DNA from 3 places in the Neobacillus camarae genome. Region 2 is predicted to be linked to each of the others. Evidence: predicted binding sites of a transcription regulator. Region 2 holds the regulator's gene; each other region holds the start of a gene.
What was found. Region 2 encodes LexA, which represses DNA repair genes until DNA is damaged. Its sites were predicted from a motif close to CGAACATATGTTCG; they were not measured.
Positions count from the first base shown of each region.

Region 1 (6,817 bases), on a different contig from region 2:
CATCTACGTTTTATTTCCTCGATTGTTTGAACGGATCGGGAAAAAAGTGCTAAATAAGAAGTAGAGAAATGTTTTATACGAAAAAAGGAGTTTGCTTCGATTGAAACAAACTCCTTTTTTATTTCGTTAGTTCCTGAAATAGCGTATATAAAGCTCAATGACCTTATTTATCTGCACTTACCTGCTTATCCTTTTCAATTAGCACAATCAAACCAGGCAATAAAATCCCCCTAATCAAGAACGTATCCAAAATAATTCCGACTGCGACAATGAAGCCAAAAACAAATAGCAATTCAATCGGCTGGGTCATCAACACCGCAAACGTGGCTCCCAGGATAATTCCGGCCGAAGAAATGACGCCGCCGGTATTGGCAACGGCAATTTCCACCGCCTCCTTGACAGAGTGCGTCTTCTTCTCTTCCTGGTACCGGGAAATCAGCATAATATTGTAGTCAATCCCCAGTGCCACCAGGAAGACGAATGCATATAGCGGAACGCGGTCACTGATGGTGCTGATATCAAAGAACAGATGGCTTAAGAACATGCCAAGTCCAAGTGCGGCCAGGAACGATACTAATATGGTTCCCATCATATAAATCGGCATCTTGACCGACTTCGTTAACACAATCAACAGGGCGAAAATTAACACGGTTTCCAGGATGACAATCAGGATGACATCGCGATTGTTCACATCACGTTCATCGACTTTTGTTGCAGTTTCTCCGGCAAAATACAGCTTACCGCTCAGACCGCTGTCCTTGACGATACTTTCACTCTTGGTGATGATTTTTTCCATCGCATCGATGGTTACCACCGCATATGGATTCTCTTTAAAGGTGAGGCTGTAGTTGATCACTTTTTGATTCTCTGTTATGCCGTTTATGCGGACATTGCAGACCAGCGGCTGTTTTTCAAGCGTACTCTTGAGCTTTTCCTGCTGTTCGGCTGTCATAGCTTGTTTCGATTCAAACAAAGCCGTTGTCGGGGCCAGATCACCCGCCTCAAATTTGTCTCCCAAGATTTCATATCCTTGCCGGGAAGGCATATCCTCAGGGAAAGACTTCATCGTGTCAAATTCATACTTTAAATTAAACATATTGCTGGCGGCAATCACCAGAAACAGTCCAATCACCACGACGGATAGGCCTGGCTTTTTGGCGACGAACCGGCCAATTTTTGCCCAAAGCGTTTGCTTATGAGTGGTCTTCTCACCGACACGGGGGATCCTCGGCCAGAACGATTTTCGGCCAAATAACGTAAACAAGGCCGGAACCAGTGTGACGGAGGCAACCATGATGACAACCATCGTTGTTGCAAAAGTTGGCGCAAAGTTTCGGTAATCGCCGAACTTGGCAAAGAATAACACCAGCATCGCGGCTAAGACAGTGCCGCCGGAAAAGAACACCGGCATCCCGGTCTCACTCATGGCCGCCTGCATCGCTTCATATTTGCTTTCGTGAAGCTTTAGTTCCTCGCGATAGCGGGAGAAAACAAACAGGGAATAATCAATTACCGCGGCAAACAACAGGATCGACATAATCGAGACCGTTTGACTGCTCATAACCAGTCCTGATGCTCCCATGATGCCAAGGATCTGGGTGACGACTTCATAAACGAACACAGCGGCCAAGAGTGGGATTAATGCGAGCAGCGGCGAACGATAAATCACGATTAATAATACTAAAATAAGTCCAACTGTTGAGAATAACAGGACAAAATCAGCACGGGAAAATAAATCCAGTGTATCGGTGGCAATTCCGGCTGGACCCGTTACATATAATTTCAAATCGGATGAATCTTTTATCACCTTGTTGATTCGTTCGATAGATGTCCGCATTTCCTTTGTTTCAATCGAGGAATCGAATGTTAACGGAATCACAGCGGTTGTTTTGTCCTCTGAAAAAAAGCTGGCGGCTGCTTGCGGCGGCAGTTTCGATAAGGACACTACCTGCTGGACGCCATTTATCTTATCACTTTCTATTTTGTCTAACAGGGCAGCGAGCGTGGAATATTCCACTTCCCCGCTTTTTGCTTGGAATACTAGTATCGCCGGCGTCCCGTCATTGTTGTCAAAATACCGGTCGACTTTGTTTTGGGCAATGACTGTTTTGGCATCATCCGGCAGTGAGTCAATTTTGGAGGCTTCATAATCCCGGACGCTTGGCGCAAACATCGCCAGAATCATTGTAATGACCAGCCAGGCTGTCAAGGTGATCCACATGCCCTTTTTGGTTGTGACGCGGTCGGTAACCGCCTGTAAAAATGTCATCATCCTGTTCTCCTTTCAAAACCGTAATTGAAAGTAACGCATGCGTCACTTTTGTGCCACTTCATTTAGCAGCACTTTTCATTATCATTATCTTTTAAAGTGACACTAGTGTCAATTAATCGGTTTTTACCATTCCATGGCACAGCATTTCTTTAATCGAAGCGACCCATTCTGAGTGGGGGATACGAAACCGATTCGGAATCATAATCGATTGAAAAATCATCCCGATAATAATCGAATCTTCAATGGAAGCTTTTATTTTGTGCTCCAGCTTTCCTTTTGTGACCAGCCTTTGGCAGTAGTTGTACATTTCAAAATGCAACTGTCCTAGTGTCTCGATGTTCTGCTTCACCTTTTGATTGCCGCCTTCGGGAATCTTTCGACCAATTTCAATCATTTGCGGCACAGCGGTATTTTTAAACATGAGATTTAACAAAAAGGTGAATTGCCCGTCAAAGTCCCCGGCTGCATCCATTTGCTTCAAATCGGCTAAAAATTTCTCCATTTCATAAATCATATAGTCGGTGATTAGTTCCTCGCGGTTGTCAAAATATTTATAAATAGCTCCTCTTGAGACTTCTAATTGTTCTGCCAGCAGGCTAAAGGTAAACCCCTCATAGCCGTGCTGGAGCAGGATTTGCTCAGCAGCCTGAAATAAATCACCCGTAGTGAACTTGCGCTCACGTGCCATATGCCACACCTCATTTCCTTAACTTTTCTTTTGCCAATCATTAACCAGTTAAAAATTCATACACTTTGTCATTGACCACTTCATACAAATCGGCTGCCGGGTCTTGCTGTTTGGTCAGGAGAATCTGCCGGGTCAGCTCGTCCAGTTCTTTTTCGCCAATTGGCGCGGAATCGGCTTCACCATACTGTTTAAAACAAGTTAAGATCATTTTAGTAATCAGTTTTTTCTCCAACGGCTGCACCCCATCCATCATTATACTGCTTTTCTTTTATTGTACCAGAATTTATTTCAGACCTTGAGAATTGTCCAGATCCAGCGCCTTAGCGCTTTTGTTGCTGTCAAAAAATTACCATTGAATACGAACGCATATTCCCTTAAGATAATAGATATAATAAAGGAACAGGTGTTCTATAATAATGCGAAGAGGGAAAAGTTATGGTCGATTACAGCACGTTACCGCAAAATAAAATTTTATGTGTGGACATGAAGAGCTTTTATGCCAGCTGCTCGGCTGTTATGGAGGGCCTTGATCCTTTGGACTGCTATGTCGCCATTGTGGGCGACAAGGACCGGCAGGGAAGTGTTGTTCTGGCTGCTTCTCCGCGGTTAAAAAAAGAATTTGGCATCAAAACGGGCTCCAGGCTGTTTGAGATTCCCAAAGACCCCAGAATCCGAATTATTGAGCCAAAGATGGCCACCTATCTCCGGATTTCCACGGAAATCACCCGTGTGTTCAACCGCTATGTCCCAAAAGAAGCCATTCATGTGTACAGCGTGGATGAAAGCTTTATTAAGGTGGACGGGGCCCTGCATTTATGGGGGGATGCGGGGACGATTGCCAGAAAAATCAGGGACGATATTGAGCGGGAATTTCAACTGCCCTGCGCTGTCGGGATTGGCCCTAATATGTTACTGGCGAAGCTTTGTTTGGATCTGGATGCCAAGCACCATGGCATTGCCGAATGGACCTATGATGATGTGAAGACAAAGCTTTGGAAGGTGTCCCCATTAAGGGAGATGTGGGGGATTGGCCGAAGGGTAGAAAGAACGTTAAACGGCATGGGAATTTTTAATGTCGGCCAGCTGGCTCGCTATGACTTGGAACAATTGGAAAAGAAATTTGGCATTATGGGCAATCAGCTTTACCACCATGCCTGGGGTGTCGACCTGTCCGATTTGGGGGCACCGATTATTGAAGGGCAGATAAGTTTCGGCAAAAGTCAGATTTTGCTCCGCGACTATAAAGACGAAGAAGAAATCAAGCATGTCATTTTAGAAATATGCGAAGAGGTCGCCAGAAGGGCAAGAACGAGGCGTAAGGCTGGGCGAACCATTACACTTGGCATCGGCTACAGTCAGGATGAATTTGGCGGCGGTTTTAATCGGGCCAGAACCGTCAAGGAGCCGACAAACGTGACGATGGACCTTTACCGCGTTTGTCTCGAATTATTTCACGAGCATTATAATGGCAAGACTGTAAGGCAAATCTCGATTTCCCTTGGCAATATTGTGGATGATTGCGAGATGCAGCTCGATCTGTTTGACATGGGGGCTTACAAAAGGCGGGAGCTTGGCTATGTGGTGGATTCAGTCCGAAGGCGATTCGGTCCGGGGGCTCTCCTGCGTGCTGTTTCCTATACATCGGGTGGAACCGCCAAGCACCGGGCAACCCTTGTGGGCGGACATAAAATGTAAAAAGAAAAGCGGAAGTGCCCGGTTAGCGGCGTATGGCCTCCTCCAAAAAGCTGCCGCTTTTTGTTCGTGCGATGCGGATGCTGCCGAAGCGTTCCTTGTGGAGCGCTTCGACTGAGATAAAGGAAACACGGGGAGCGCAAGCGTCCGATGTTGACTTATCGTAGGGAGGGAGAAGAGCGAAGGAAACTAGCCGCTGGAGCTGGACAATCAGAAAAACGGAGCACCTGTTTAGGCGCTCTACAGTATGAAAAGAGGTGAGGCGGATGATTCGGGATCGGGGAAGAATAAAATGGACGTCGATGATGCTGCCTGAACACGTAAAAATGCTTCGGGATTGGGTCAAAGAAGACCAGTATGAACAACCCAAAGAAATGGATGAGCAGCAGATGGAACTCATGAATGAAACATTGTTAGAGGCAATTGAATTTGATCAAAATGTCACCATTACCTACTATCGGAATCATCAATATGAAATTGTCATCGGGAAAATCCACTATTGGGATGAGTTAGCCCAGAAACTCCATGTGGTGGATCATTTTAATGAGGCACACCGGATTCCCGTTGAGGCAATTGCTGATATACGGTTGACAGATTTATAAAAAGCGGCTGACATGTGCTCAGCCGCTTTTTTTGATGCTTATTCCTCCGGCACCCGGACTTCCGATTGGAAATTTCCTTTGTGGGAGCCGTCGCAGAAAGGTTTGTTATTGCTCCTTCCGCAGCGGCACAGGGAAAAGGATGGCTTTGTGGTATACACATTGCCCTCTCCATCCAATAACTCCACATCACCAGTGATTCTTAATGACCCATTATCATTTACTTTGATTTGCACCTTTGACATCGCTCCCGCACCCCTTCATAAAATGATATTAATTAAGAGAAATAATATTGATATTAACTAAAAGATTAAAGGGAAAATAAGGAATTTGCAAGAGTATAAAGGCATTAATATTTAACCTGGCTGGGCTGCCACATACTTATCTAAAAATTCATCGACCACCCGTTCGTAATCCGCGCGGTTTTCATTAAAAGATTGGGCGTGGCGGCCATTTTCTGCGATATAAATCATTTTTGGCCCTTGTTTATGCTCATATAAATCATTTGTCATCGAGGGAAGAATGAAATCATCCTCCTGGCTGTGAATAAACAATATCGGTTTTTTTATATTTTCAATAACGGAAATGGGGGACACATTACGGAGTGAGTACTTATCCCGCAAGCGCAAGAAAAAATCCCCAACTGGAAGCAACAGCCCAGGACGGATTTTGAAATCACGTTTAATCACATGTGCCACCTGTTCTTTGAAATCAGAAAACGGGCAGTCCGCCACGTAAAAGTCAGCCCCGTCTTCCAACAAGCCGGCATACAAAAGCATTGTGGCAGCCCCCATCGATTCCCCGTGAATCCCCAACAACAAATCATCGCCCTTCTCGTTTTTCAGCCAATCAACAACCGACTTCAAATCAAATTTTTCATAATGCCCAAAGCTGGTCGTTTTTCCGCCGGATTCCCCGTGGCGGCGATGGTCATAAATTAAGGTATTAAAACCCCGGTCCAGAAAAAGCCTCATGTATTTAACGGAATTGATTTTCGTTTCCGTTACCCCATGGGAGATAATCACATAACGGTTCGTATCATAAGGTTCTACCAGCCAAGCTTTGATATTATAGCCAAATGGCGAAGGAATCTCCACGTCCCGTTTAGGCAAGGACTTCAACTCCTCAGGATTAAACCTTCCCGCATCTTTTTCCCGTTGCAGGATGAAATTTTCATCCTTTTTTTTCATATACATCAGCCGGTTTGAAAGATATAAACCGATCGCAAGCCAGAAAAATAAAATAAAGAACAAGACACGAAATGCCTTTTTCACGTAGGGCACCTCCAGAAGTAAGTGGATGAATTCAAATGTATTTGGATAATTTTTCAAGTATTATTGTAACAAAGAAAAAGCCGCTAATACCAATGAGCGGCTCTGGATATTTTGGAGATGCACTTTTTTTATGATTCCGCGTTATGCCGTTTTGTCGGGTGGATGGCTTTTTCTACTTCTTCGGCGGCGATCATCCGCTTACCTCCGCCAGCAGAATCCGCATAGTCCTTTCCTTTTTTGCTATATCCTTTTTCACGCTTTTGATTCATGAATGAGGTCTCCCTTCGCAATA
Region 1 covers NZ_JBUCKX010000003.1:792,594-799,410, reverse strand. The annotation lists gene ACY8D0_RS19300 (SDR family NAD(P)-dependent oxidoreductase) at 1-64, shown strand, start outside; gene ACY8D0_RS19295 (MMPL family transporter) at 164-2,272, opposite strand; gene ACY8D0_RS19290 (TetR/AcrR family transcriptional regulator) at 2,385-2,960, opposite strand; gene ACY8D0_RS19285 (YqzH family protein) at 3,001-3,192, opposite strand; gene ACY8D0_RS19280 (Y-family DNA polymerase) at 3,396-4,655, shown strand; gene ACY8D0_RS19275 (YolD-like family protein) at 4,919-5,254, shown strand; gene ACY8D0_RS19270 (CDGSH iron-sulfur domain-containing protein) at 5,293-5,496, opposite strand; gene ACY8D0_RS19265 (alpha/beta hydrolase) at 5,608-6,525, opposite strand; gene ACY8D0_RS19260 (hypothetical protein) at 6,654-6,794, opposite strand.
Region 1: a site for LexA is predicted at 3,320-3,333, ahead of ACY8D0_RS19280 (Y-family DNA polymerase). Genes of this name have one in related genera too.

Region 2 (6,817 bases):
ATCATTTCTTGGAACACTTCTACTTTTGCTCTACTTATTTTTCCACTTAATTCTAGTGTATATGCACCATTGACTGCTTTAAATCCGGATAATTTTCCTAATTGGTTTTGAATCAATTGATGGATTTTCAAAACTTCCAATCGTTTGGTTATGTAATGTATTTGTTTGCTAACTATATATTCAAGTTCACCGCGCGCCTGTTGTTGCTCCTGAAATAGTTGAAAAAATATACGCTCTCGTCCGAAGTAATGGGTGGCAAATTCATCTTCTATTAAATAAAGCTGATATCTTCTCACACAGACCTCTCCTTCGCTGACATGCCCTTTTATCTATTATAAAAAATCGTTCAGGAAACATTTGTCTTATAGCGGCAAAAACTTTCACTTTTTTTGTCGATTGTCAAGATGTGAATCTGTCCTTTTTTATACTTATTCAATAGATAAACCTCTATATCCTTTTAAATATGAAGATTTTCATATTTTTTTAATATTTTTGGTCAAAAAAAAAGAGACGGAAGATTCCGTCCCCTAACTCTTATTATTGAAGCAATGCTTTCACTTTTGAAACTACATTTTCTACTGTAAAGCCGTATTCACTCATAATTTTTTCGCCAGGTGCGGAGGCGCCAAATCTGTCAATGGCTAAAACATCACCTTCATCACCGGTGTATTTATGCCAGCCTAAGGATGCACCTACTTCGATTCCCAAGCGCTTTTTCACATTTCTCGGAAGAACAGATTGTTTGTACTCCTGTGATTGTTCTTCAAATTTATCCCATGAAGGCATGCTGACAACGGACACTTCAATACCTTCTCCAGCCAGCGCTTGTTGCGCTTCAACCGCAAGGCTTACCTCAGACCCTGAGGCCAATAATAGCGCATCCGGAGTTTCTTTAGATGCCGGTGAAACGACATAAGCTCCACGTTTCACACCTTCATAGGCGTTTTGGTCCGTATCTTTTAAGGTCGGTAAGTTTTGACGAGTTAACACTAATGCTGTTGGTTTGTCAGTCGATTCAATGGCAAGTTTCCAAGCAGCTGCCGTTTCATTTCCGTCCGCAGGGCGAATGATGGAAAGATTCGGCATAGCTCTTAATGCAGCCAGCTGTTCGATTGGCTCATGGGTTGGTCCGTCTTCCCCAACGGCAATACTGTCATGGGTGAATACATAGGTAACCGGAAGTCCCATAAGAGCCGCTAAACGAATCGCCGGACGCAGATAATCTGAGAATACAAAGAATGTACCACCGAATACTTTCACCCCGCCGTGAAGGGCAATCCCATTCATAGCTGCTCCCATAGCAAATTCCCGGACACCGAACCAGATATTACGGCCTTCATAAGAACCAGGCATATAGTCTTTTGTTCCTTTAATCGTGGTTTTATTCGAACCAGCAAGGTCGGCAGAACCACCAATTAATATAGGCAGGTTTTTGGCAATCCCATTTAATGCTTCTGCAGAGGAAGCACGGGATGCTAAACTTTTTCCTTCAGCATACACAGGAATGTCTTGATCCCAGCCTTCAGGCAACTGGTTGTTTAGGGCTTGTTCCAACTGAGTGGCCAATTCAGGGTACTGATTTTTGTATTGGGCGAACTGATCATTCCACTCTTTTTCTTTTTTCTCACCGTTTTCGCCAATAAGCTTACTGAAGTTTTCATAAACCCCATCCGGAACGTGGAAGTCTTCTTCAAATGTCCATTGATAGGTCTCTTTGGTCAACTTCAATTCTTCGGCTCCAAGTGGTGCTCCGTGGACTCCTGAAGTGCCAGCGCGATTTGGTGAACCAAAGCCAATTGTAGTTCTTACTTCAATGATGGCAGGATGTTCAAGGTCAGTACGGGCCTCTTCTAAAGCTTTTGAAATTTCCTCTAGATTGTTGCCATCTTCAACGCGAAGATATTGCCACCCATAGGATAAGAAACGGTTTTGGACACTCTCGGAGAAGGACTTGTTTAAATCACCGTCTAAAGAAATGTCATTGGAATCGTAAAGAACGACCAAGCGTCCTAATTGTAAATGTCCCGCTAAGGAAGCTGCCTCAGCAGAAACACCTTCCATTAAGTCACCGTCGCCGCAAATGCTGTATGTAAAGTGATTTACAATTTCATAATTGTCTTTATTATATACGCTGGCAAGATGACGTTCAGCCATTGCCATTCCGACTGCCATGGCAATTCCTTGTCCCAGTGGACCTGTAGTGGCCTCAACGCCTTCTGTGTGTTTATACTCAGGATGGCCTGGAGTCTTGCTGCCCCATTGACGGAATTGTTTTAGGTCTTCAATAGAAAGATTGTATCCGGATAAATGCAGCATGCTGTATAGTAAAGCAGAACCATGTCCTGCGGATAAAACAAAGCGATCCCGGTTGAACCATTTTGGATTCTTAGGGTTATGGTTCATAAACCTTGTCCATAATGTATATGCCATTGGTGCAGCTCCCATTGGCATCCCCGGATGACCCGAGTTCGCTTTCTCAACCGCATCAATAGCCAATGTACGGATTGTGGTTACAGATAAATCATCAATCGTGTTAAACATTTCTTACATCCTCTCTTTTTCACAGGATAATTAACCCAACAACATTAATATTATAGTTCAGTGGTGATTTATTCAACTAATTGTGCATAAAATGGCCGATAAAGTCAGTTTGTTTGATAATTTCCCTCAAATTGTCTCAGGATATGTAAAAAGGAATACAAATTTGTATTCCTTTAATGTAGGTTTTGTTTTTTCCTTTGTTTTATCTTTTCCGGTGTTACATCGTTTCCCTCTGGATCGATGACGGTGGTATGTGTTAACGTATCTAACATATGGGAACGAAAAACTGCTAGATATTCGCTTCTTAATGAGGATTGCTCTTTAGCTTCTGCTTCTGATAGGCCTGTTGTTTTCGCTTTTTTAGCCAACTCATTGATTCTCGCCAGTTTTTCTTTGGATAGCATGCATGCACCTTCTTTCATTAAGTTCTACATGAGAACTGATTTTACTAAAAAAAACACCTTCTGACAAGGCAGAAGGTTTACTCGATTTGGCTTTCAATATATTCTTGATATCTCCTATGGACAGTGGCCTTTGATATCGGGTAGCCGAATCCTCTCAAAGTGGCGGCGATTTCAGCGAAGGTAAGACCATTGGATCTCAATCTGGCAATTTCCTCTACTGGTACAACAATTTTATCGCGGCCGGAATTCTCCCCAAGATTTTTCAAGTTTTTTTGAGGCTTATACCCCTGCTGAACTGCACGTTTCATGCCGCGCTTGATTTTTACATTATGTAGTTTGCGCTGGTATTCCTCCACCATGCTGACAATTTGCAATACCATGGAATCAGATTCGGACAGCTGCAATTCCCCGTTGTGAGCAATACTATAAATTCTTTTACCCTCTTTCATAATACAATGAAGGATGGCGATTTTGGCATTTCCCCTGCCAATTCTGGTTTCATCCTGGATGAGGACTGCTTGTACCTCGGGACTTTTGATTTCTTCTAAAAGTTCAAGAATACCATCTCTATCAAAATCATAACCGCTGGCCTTTTCCTTTATTACAGCGGCCACTTCAAAATCATACTGGGCAGCCAATCGGGTCAGTTCCTCCTCTTGACGTTTTAATGAAGTTTCCTGTGTTTCTTTATTGGTACTGACACGGCAATAGATAATGGCTTTCATCGTTTCCCTTCCTACTCTTCCACGGCTCCGGCGTATTCCGTTACCGTTCCAACTTCGCTGTTGACAGGAATGATAATTTCTTCGCCAGGATAAATGTTATCATCGATTTGTTTATTGTGCTTTTTCACCCAATTAACGAATTCTTTATTCGACATGGAGTGCTGACCTGCATAGGCTTGTGAAATCTTCCAAAGCGAATCTCCTTCGGAAACCGTAATCTTCGTGTACGGGTCTTGATTAGTGTCCGGACTGTGTTGAATGGTATAGATAAGGGCAAAAGCACAGCTGATAAATAGAAGAATGATAGCATATGAGTATTGGATCCATATTTTTTTCATCACAAACACCTCTTATAGAATATACGTTCGCACTTATTACCTTAAGTATAATCCGAACGTTTGTTTGTTGTCAACACATATTCGAACTTATGTTTGTATAAAAATAACGAACATGCTATAATAAAGACAACATTAACCAGGCGAGGTGCAATTTATCATGGTAAAAATATCAAAGCGGCAGCAGGATATTTTGAATTTTATAAAAGACGAGGTTAAAAGTAAGGGATACCCTCCTTCCGTTCGGGAAATCGGGGAAGCAGTCGGGCTTGCCTCCAGTTCAACCGTACATGGTCATCTTGCTAGATTAGAAAGCAAGGGATTGATCCGGCGCGACCCTACCAAGCCAAGAGCCATAGAAATATTAGAAGCGGATGAAGCGGCTCATATTCCTAGGAACCAAGCGGTAAACGTCCCTGTGGTAGGAAAGGTTACCGCCGGTTTGCCTATCACAGCCATTGAAAATATAGAAGAGTATTTTCCATTACCTGAAAGACTAGTACCCTCTGATGAACAAGTCTTCATGCTGGAAATTATGGGTGAAAGTATGATTGAGGCCGGCATTCTGGATGGTGACTATGTGATTGTAAAGCAGCAGCAGACGGCTAATAATGGGGATATTGTTGTTGCGATGACAGAAGATGATGAAGCGACTTGCAAAAGGTTCTTTAAAGAAAAAGATTATATCCGTCTCCAGCCTGAAAACTCCACTATGGATCCAATTATTTTAAAAAATGTGTCCATTCTTGGGAAGGTAATTGGAGTGTATAGACAAATTCATTAAAGTCAATTGTCCTTTCGGCTGCAGCGTGAACGTGCCGCCTGGTTTTAGACTGGAAATTGATCATATATACATAAAAATGCTGGCAGTAAAACTGCCGGCATTTTTCTTCGAAAAAACAAAACACCCAGTTGCATGAAACTGGGTGTCTTGCAGATATATCAAATTCTTTCCTCAGATTAATACATGCTCATGTATTGTTCGCGTTCCCAAGGGTGTACTACTGTGCGGAACATATCCCACTCAATTTCTTTAGCTTCCACAAAGTGTTCGAAGATATGCTCGCCAAGGCCAGAAACGATGACCTCGTCAGATTTTAAGCTATCCAAAGCGGCCGCTAATGTTGCAGGAAGATCAATGATGCCTTCTTCGATTCTTTCTTCCTTGCTCATCACATAAATATTACGGTCAACTGGTGCAGGAGGAGTTAATTTATTTTTAATTCCATCAAGACCTGCTTTTAAAAGCACTGCCATAGCAAGATATGGGTTAGCTGCTGGGTCAACACTGCGCACTTCAACACGAGTGCTCAATCCGCGGGATGCTGGGATACGAATTAATGGTGAACGGTTTCTAGCTGACCAAGCCACATAACAAGGTGCTTCATATCCAGGAACCAGACGCTTATATGAGTTTACAGTTGGGTTCGTAACTGCTGTAAAGTTTGGTGCATGCTTAAGGACACCTGCAATGAATTGACGAGCAGTATCACTCAACTGAAGATCACCAGTTGGTTCAAAGAATGCATTTTGACCATCTTTGAATAGAGACAGGTTGCAGTGCATTCCAGATCCGTTCACGCCAAACAATGGTTTTGGCATAAAGGTTGCATGCAAGCCATGCTTACGGGCAATCGTTTTTACAACCAGCTTGAACGTTTGGATTTGGTCGCAAGCAGTTAGCGCATCGGCATATTTGAAGTCAATTTCGTGCTGGCCAGGAGCAACCTCATGGTGAGATGCTTCGATTTCAAAGCCCATCTCTTCAAGTTCAAGCACGATGTCACGGCGGCAGTTTTCCCCAAGGTCAGTTGGAGCAAGGTCAAAGTATCCGCCTTGGTCGTTCAGTTCAAGGGTTGGTTCGCCATTCTGATCTAATTTGAATAAGAAGAATTCTGGTTCCGGTCCAAGATTGAAGTTGGTAAAACCAAGCTCTTCCATTTCTTTTAATACTCTTCTTAAGTTGTTGCGAGGGTCCCCATCAAATGGAGTGCCATCTGAATTATAGATATCACAAATTAAACGGGCCACTTTTCCTTTTTCAGCTGTCCATGGGAAGACGACCCATGTATCCAAGTCTGGAAATAAGTACATGTCAGACTCTTCAATCCGAACAAATCCTTCGATAGAGGAACCATCGAACATCATTTTGTTATCGAGCGCTTTTTCTAATTGGCTGATTGGAATCTCCACGTTTTTAATGGTTCCCAGGATGTCGGTGAATTGAAGACGGATAAATTTTACATTTTCTTCACTTGCCAAGCGTTGAATATCTTCACGTGTGTACTTTGCCATCTTATTTCCCCTGCTTTCTAAAAATTATTATTAATGGAAAAAGCGAGATAAATCGCCTTGCCGTAAGTTGGCTCGGTTGTGCCGCCCTGAATGAAGCAATTCATTCCGGAGCAGATTTCGCAACTGATCATCAGTTAGCTCGCGTTTAGCTTTTTCCGATTGCTGCTGTTCCATGTTATTTTCTTGTTGTTGCTGTTTGACAAGGAAAATTTGCTTAATCCCGGCCATATTAATGCCTTGATCGATTAAGTCCTTAATTTCTAATAATCTATCAATATCATTTAGGCTATATAACCGGCGATTTCCTTGATTCCTTGCCGGAGAAATTAACTGGTGTTCCTCATAATATCGGATTTGTCTAGCCGTCAGCTCCGTAAGCTGCATAACGGTACCGATCGGAAATAGCGGCATAGAACGACGTATTTCTTTCCCACTCACCAAATTTCTCCTCCTTTTCCTATTTCATATTGCTATTATATTTCTTGTAAGAAAAGATGTCAATTGAATGTTAGATTTT
Region 2 covers NZ_JBUCKX010000001.1:1,002,858-1,009,674, reverse strand. The annotation lists gene sirA (sporulation inhibitor of replication protein SirA) at 1-296, opposite strand, end outside; gene tkt (transketolase) at 538-2,541, opposite strand; gene ACY8D0_RS04845 (DUF896 domain-containing protein) at 2,715-2,945, opposite strand; gene ACY8D0_RS04840 (YneB family resolvase-like protein) at 3,023-3,670, opposite strand; gene yneA (cell division suppressor protein YneA) at 3,682-4,008, opposite strand; gene lexA (transcriptional repressor LexA) at 4,166-4,789, shown strand; gene glnA (type I glutamate--ammonia ligase) at 4,966-6,300, opposite strand; gene ACY8D0_RS04820 (MerR family transcriptional regulator) at 6,331-6,738, opposite strand.

Region 3 (6,817 bases), on a different contig from region 2:
ATTACAAGGTCAAGGTCAACTTCCAGTTTGGACCCCAGCCCGTCACATTCCGGACAGGCCCCAAATGGACTATTGAACGAAAACATCCGCGGTTCCAGTTCCCCGATGGAAAAGCCGCAAATCGGGCAGGCATGGTTCTCGCTGAACATCAGCTCTTCTTGCCCAATGACATCGACAATCACTTTTCCCTCGCCAAGGTCGAGCGCGGTTTCAAGGGAGTCGGCCACACGTGCGGCAATTCCTTCTTTTACCACTATCCGGTCGACTACCACTTCAATGGAATGTTTTTTATTTTTATCCAATTCGAAGTCTTCGCTCAAGTCGAGCATATCCCCGTCTACGCGCACGCGGACAAAGCCCTTCTTTTTTATTTCTTCGAAAACTTTTACATGCTGCCCTTTGCGTCCGGAAATGACCGGGGCAAGGATTTGCATTTTCGTCCGTTCCGGATATTCGAGAATCCGGTCGACCATTTGTTCAATGGTTTGTGAGGAGATTTCGATATTATGGATTGGACAGGTGGGATGTCCTACTCTAGCAAATAATAATCTTAAATAATCATAAATTTCCGTCACCGTGCCAACCGTTGACCGCGGGTTGTTACTGGTAGTTTTTTGGTCAATCGATATGGCAGGTGATAATCCTTCTATTGTATCGACATCCGGTTTATCCATTTGGCCGAGAAACTGCCGGGCATACGCCGATAAGGACTCGACATACCGGCGCTGCCCCTCCGCATAAATCGTATCAAACGCGAGCGAGGACTTTCCTGAACCGGAAAGTCCCGTTAATACAACAAGCTTATCTCTCGGAATGGTGACATCAATGTTTTTTAAGTTATTGGCCCTGGCGCCTTTGACAATCAATTTTTCCATCGCCATTGTTTCGTCATCCTTCCGCTTTCAATTCCAATATTAAATCACGAAGCTCGGCGGCCCGTTCGAAGTTTAACTCCTTTGCCGCTGTCTTCATTTCTTTTTCCATATCGGCAATCAGTTTTTCCCGTTCCTTTTTGTTCATTTTGCCGAATGCTGCCGTTGGTTTGTATTCCTCTTGGTCCTCCGCAGCATGAGTCGCCCGAATGGATTCCCGAATCTCTTTCTGAATCGTCTGTGGCGTAATTCCGTGCTTGCGGTTGTATTCCTCCTGAATTTCACGGCGGCGCTTTGTTTCGCTGATAGCTTTCTCCATCGAATCCGTCATGCGGTCCGCATACATGATGACCTTACCGTTGGCATTCCGCGCCGCCCGGCCAATGGTTTGGATCAGCGACCGTTCAGAACGGAGGAAGCCTTCCTTGTCAGCATCCAGTATGGTAACTAACGATACCTCCGGGATATCCAAGCCTTCCCGGAGCAGGTTGATTCCGACGAGCACATCATATTTGCCAAGACGAAGCTCACGGATAATTTCAATTCGCTCAAGCGTTTTTACTTCCGAGTGCAAATACTGGACTTTAATGCCGATTTCCTTCAAGTAGTCCGTTAAGTCCTCGGACATTTTTTTCGTCAGTGTCGTCACAAGCACACGTTCATTCTTGTTAACCCGGTCTTGGATTTCTCCGATTAAATCATCGATTTGTCCTTCAATTGGCCGAACTTCAATGATTGGATCGAGCAATCCTGTCGGACGGATAATCTGCTCAACCATTTCGGGTGTGTGTTCCAATTCAAATGGTCCAGGAGTAGCCGAGACAAAGATGGCATTGTGGATATGCTTTTCAAATTCATCGAACATCAGCGGCCGGTTATCCATGGCGGACGGCAAACGGAACCCGTGGTCTACCAGCACCTGTTTCCTGGCCCTGTCTCCGTTAAACATTCCTCTGACTTGCGGCAAAGTGACATGGGACTCATCAATGACAAGAAGGAAGTCCTCCGGAAAGAAGTCGAGCAAGGTATAAGGAGTGGAGCCTGCAGGGCGGAGCGTCAGGTGGCGTGAATAGTTCTCAATCCCTGAGCAGAAGCCCATTTCCCGCATCATTTCCAGATCATAACGGGTCCGTTGTTCAATGCGCTGCGCTTCTAGTAGTTTTTCATCCGCTCTCAGTTCGGTGAGCCGTTCTTCGAGTTCTTTTTCAATATTTTCAATCGCCAAACGCATTTTTTCTTCTCTTGTTACGAAGTGGGAAGCCGGGAAAATGGCGACGTGGTCACGCTCGCCGATAATTTCCCCGGTGAGTGCGTCTACTTCTCGGATTCGGTCAATTTCATCGCCAAAAAATTCAACCCGTATGCAGTGTTCATCGCGGGATACCGGGAAAATCTCAACGACATCACCGCGGACCCGGAACGTTCCCCGTTTAAAATCAATATCGTTCCGTTCATATTGGATATCAACCAATTTACGAAGCAGCTGGTTCCGTTCCACTTCCATTCCCGTCCGGAGCGACAGCACCATCTCGCGGTATTCTTCCGGTGAACCGAGTCCGTAAATACAGGATACACTGGCAATGATAATCACATCTTTCCGTTCAAACAGGGAAGATGTCGCGGAGTGTCTCAGTTTATCGATTTCATCGTTGATGCTGGCATCCTTTTCAATGAAAGTATCGGTCTGAGGTACATAGGCTTCAGGCTGGTAGTAGTCGTAATAGCTGACAAAATACTCCACGGCATTGTTCGGGAAGAATTCCTTAAACTCACTGTAGAGCTGTCCGGCTAATGTTTTGTTATGGGCAATCACCAGAGTCGGTTTGTTCACCTCTTTGATGACATTTGATATCGTAAATGTTTTCCCTGTTCCGGTCGCACCGAGCAGGGTTTGATAACGTTTGTTGTTATTGACACCTTCGACCAGCTGCCGGATAGCTTCCGGCTGGTCCCCTTGAGGTGAGTATTTGGAAACTAACTCAAATTGGTCCTTCACAAATGGTTCCTCCCGTCTATAAAATCCACCCTTTAACGGGCACTTTTCCAGTATGAGAATGCTGTTTGATGACCGGGATGGTACTGGAAAGGGGTCTATTTTTAATCATAGTAACATTCTACCACATTCCCCCAAAAACAAACCAATAATATGCGAACTTGTATTCGTTTTTTATAAAAAGAATAATGGGGCCACTTACTTCCCGGTCCTATTTATTTGTCACTTTGTCGGGCATTTAGAACGCTTCTTAGTGGCCGCTTCCCTTTATTTTTATCGTTATCGGCCATTGAGAGGACGGTCAGGAGACTTGTCCACCCGCTTTAATCGGCGCTTAATTCCTTAGAAAAAAAACAGCCTGCCTTCCATAGGCAGACTGTGTTATTCATTGTTGTTAACTGGTTTAGGTTTCATTTTGGCTGCCAGCCAAAAACCGGCTGTTAACGAAAAGGCATCGACTACAATCAGTGAAAAGGCATCCGTGTAGCCTTTATATACAGAAGCCGCAATCAGGGCAACAGTTAAGACGAGTCCAATCAGACGGTTATAGGTGACGCGGGCAAACAGCATGACCATTACCCCCGGCAATATCAGCGCCGATAAATATTTGATTACCATTTCCAAATGGTACACCTCATTTATAAAACTTTTGTAAATTAATTCTAGAAAGTTATCCACAAAATTGCAACCAAAAAGTCTGGTGTCCCCGTTCAAATTTTACAGACATAAAAAATCCGCGGGCTCGAGCTCGCGGGACGCTTCTGATCTTTAGACTTATTTGACGGCACCGGCAGTCAGCCCTTCCATAAATTGTCTCGAGGCGATAAAGAATAATACAATCATTGGAAGCGAAGACAAAGTCAATCCGGCAAACAACGCTCCCCAATCGGCCGAATACTCGCCAAACAGTGACATCATGCCTACCGGTATCGTCTTTTTCATTTCATCGGTAATAAAAATTAACGGAAAGAAGAAGTCATTCCAGGATTGGATAAAGTTAATGATCATGACAGTCCCCAGCGCCGGACGCATCAACGGCAAGACGACATTCCATAAAATCCGCAAATCGCCCGCCCCATCCATTCGTGCGGCTTCCTCCAACTCGACCGGCATCGTCCGGAAGAATCCCGTCAAAATTAAAATGGACAACGGTATTCCTGTAGCGGTGTACATTAAAATCAACGACCACAAGGAATTCGTCAACCCTAGATTTTTCATTAAAATAAACAAAGGCACAATTCCCAGCTTAATCGGAATCATCATCCCCATTAAAAAGATAAAAAACATAAGATGATTCCACCAAAAGGTATAGCGGGCAATGTAAAAAGCAGCCAGGGAAGTCGTAATTAGAATCAGTAGAACCGAAACCACACTGACAAACACGCTATTATAGAAATAGGTTAGAAAAGGAACCTGGTCCAGCAATTTTTTGTACGTATCCAGACTGAACTCCTTTGGAAAAGAGAGTGGCTGCATAAAAATTTCCATGCTCGGCTTAAACGAGGACAGAATCATTAAAATAATGGGATATAGACTAATAGAGGCAATTACGAAGGCAATAACGTAATAGAAAGGCTTTATCCAGATTGTCTGCTTCAACTTCATTCCCCCTACATGTCCACTTCTTTTTTCTGCATGTATTTTAAATAGAATGCCGTAATGATTGAGATAAACAAGAATAAAATGACCGCTAGGGCGGAACCCAGGCCAATTGCCGTCGAGTCGCTCGTCCCTCCGCCAAACGCCAAACGATAGAAGAACACCGCCAGTGTATCGGTCGCATGATAAGGCTCTCCCTGTGACCCTTGCATCGCGTAAACTAGTTCGAATGCTTCGAAAGACTGAATAAACGTAAGCACCGTCATAATCATGATAGAGGGCACCATGAGCGGCAGCATGATTTTTCTAAGCATTGTTAAGCCCTTAGCACCGTCCAATGTTGCTGCTTCTATCAAGTCTCGTGGAATGGCTTGGAACCCGGCCAAAAAGATTAATATGGCAAACCCAATGCCAAACCAACAATTTACAAGAATGATGGCCATCAATGCAGTATCTGGGTCACCCAACCATGCTTTTTGGAGTTTTTCCAAACCAAACTTTCCAAACAGTACATTTAATGCCCCGTAGTTAGGGTTCAAAATCAGCTTCCATAAAAATCCAACCACAATAACTGATAATAGCCTGGGAAGAAAATAGGCTATTTTCAAAAACTCAGCTCCGCGAATTTTTTGGTATATAATGAAGGCCAACAGGAAGGCTAATCCATTTTGCACCACCATTTCTACGGCAAAATACAAAACGTTATGGCCAAAGGCATTCCAAAAATAGCCGCTGAATGGCTCTTGGGTGAAAAGGTTTTTATAGTTTTCCAGTCCGATAAAGACACCACGCCTAATGCCCTTCCAATCATAAAAACTATACGTCAAAGCTGCCAATAACGGGTATACAATGAATAATCCATAGATTGCGAGGGCGGGAATTGGGAAGAGATGAATTCCCCACCTCTTCCGATTCTTTAACATTTTCTGTTTTACTGTATTAGGTTGCAGCATCGTCTGCATATTCTCCGCCACCTACTTCTATTAGAAAAATTTCACATCATTTTATTGAACAGGCTTAAACCAAGTATCAGCACTTTCCTGCACTTTTTTTGCGACTCCTTCAGGGGTCTGTTTTCCAAGGTACATTCCCTGAAGTTCGGTCTCTAATGTTACTTTCGTTGTCGGGTTTCCGCCGGCAAAGTAAACGACCATCATATAAGGTGTAGAGATTTTTTCTACGGCCTCACTTAGGCTTGTGACCAGTTCATCCTTTGACTTCACGCCAGGCATGGCGCTGATCATCTTAAACTCGTTGGTGAATAGGTCGCCAAACTCTTTCGTCGTTAAAAACTCCATGAATTTTTTCGCTTCCTCTTTATGCTTGGATTTCGCATTTAACGCGAACGATCCGTCTACCCATGCCGTTATAGTCGCCTCTTTGCCTATAGCGGACGGCATGGGGAAGTAGCCGATTTCGATATCAGGATTCAACCCGCGGACGACCTCAATTTCCCAACTTCCCATCGGGAACATTGCGGCCTGCCCGGTCGCAAATAAGGTCCGGATATCATCCATGCCGAGTCCTTCATAATTAGCCGGGAAGTATTTCTTTAATTGGTCCATTGCTTTAATGGAATTGACAAATTCATCGCTGGTAAACTGTGTTTGTCCTTTGGTCATTTTGTCGACAAAATCATTGCCGCCATAAAAGGCCGGGCCAATAATTCCATGTGCCGCAGACAGTAACCAGCCTTCCTTCGTACCCAAGGCAATAGGGATAATGCCTTTCTTTTTGATAGTTTCATTTAATGCAATAAATTCATCCCATGTCTTTGGTTCCTTTAGGTTTAGTTCTTTAAAAGTTTTCTTGTTATAAAACATTTGTGTGGTACTCATGTTAACTGGCACACCGTATTGCTTACCGTCAGAACCCTTTGATGCTTGAAGTGCAGCATCAGGGAAGACATCCAAGCCTTTGACGTCATCGAGAGGTTCAAGATAACCAGCATCCGCCAACGCAATGCCTGGCGCATACGGGCGCAAGTGGATAATATCCGGTCCTTCGCCACTTTGCAGAGCCGTGTTAAGGATGGTGTTATATTCTGTATTTTTAGATGGCTTGAATTCCACTTTGATATTTGGGTAGTGTTTATTAAAGGCAGCTATGACCTTTTCATAGTTCGCAGTGTCCTCGGTCCTCCAGCTTCCAATCGTCAAAGTCACCGTTTCTTCAGTCTTTTCATTATCTTTGGATGGCTTTTGTTCCGTGTTGGTTTTCTCCGTGTCTTTCGAACAGGCTGCCGCAAACATTAAAATGAATACAAATACCCCAACTAACCACGCTTTCCCCGCTTTGCCCATAAAATTGTGGAGCCTCCTTAAAAATATTAGGAACTGTCCCCCGGCACGTT
Region 3 covers NZ_JBUCKX010000002.1:1,231,456-1,238,272, reverse strand. The annotation lists gene uvrA (excinuclease ABC subunit UvrA) at 1-881, opposite strand, end outside; gene uvrB (excinuclease ABC subunit UvrB) at 889-2,868, opposite strand; gene ACY8D0_RS13460 (CsbA family protein) at 3,247-3,483, opposite strand; gene ACY8D0_RS13455 (carbohydrate ABC transporter permease) at 3,640-4,464, opposite strand; gene ACY8D0_RS13450 (carbohydrate ABC transporter permease) at 4,476-5,417, opposite strand; gene ACY8D0_RS13445 (ABC transporter substrate-binding protein) at 5,469-6,767, opposite strand.
Region 3: a site for LexA is predicted at 3,022-3,035, ahead of uvrB (excinuclease ABC subunit UvrB). Genes of this name have one in related genera too.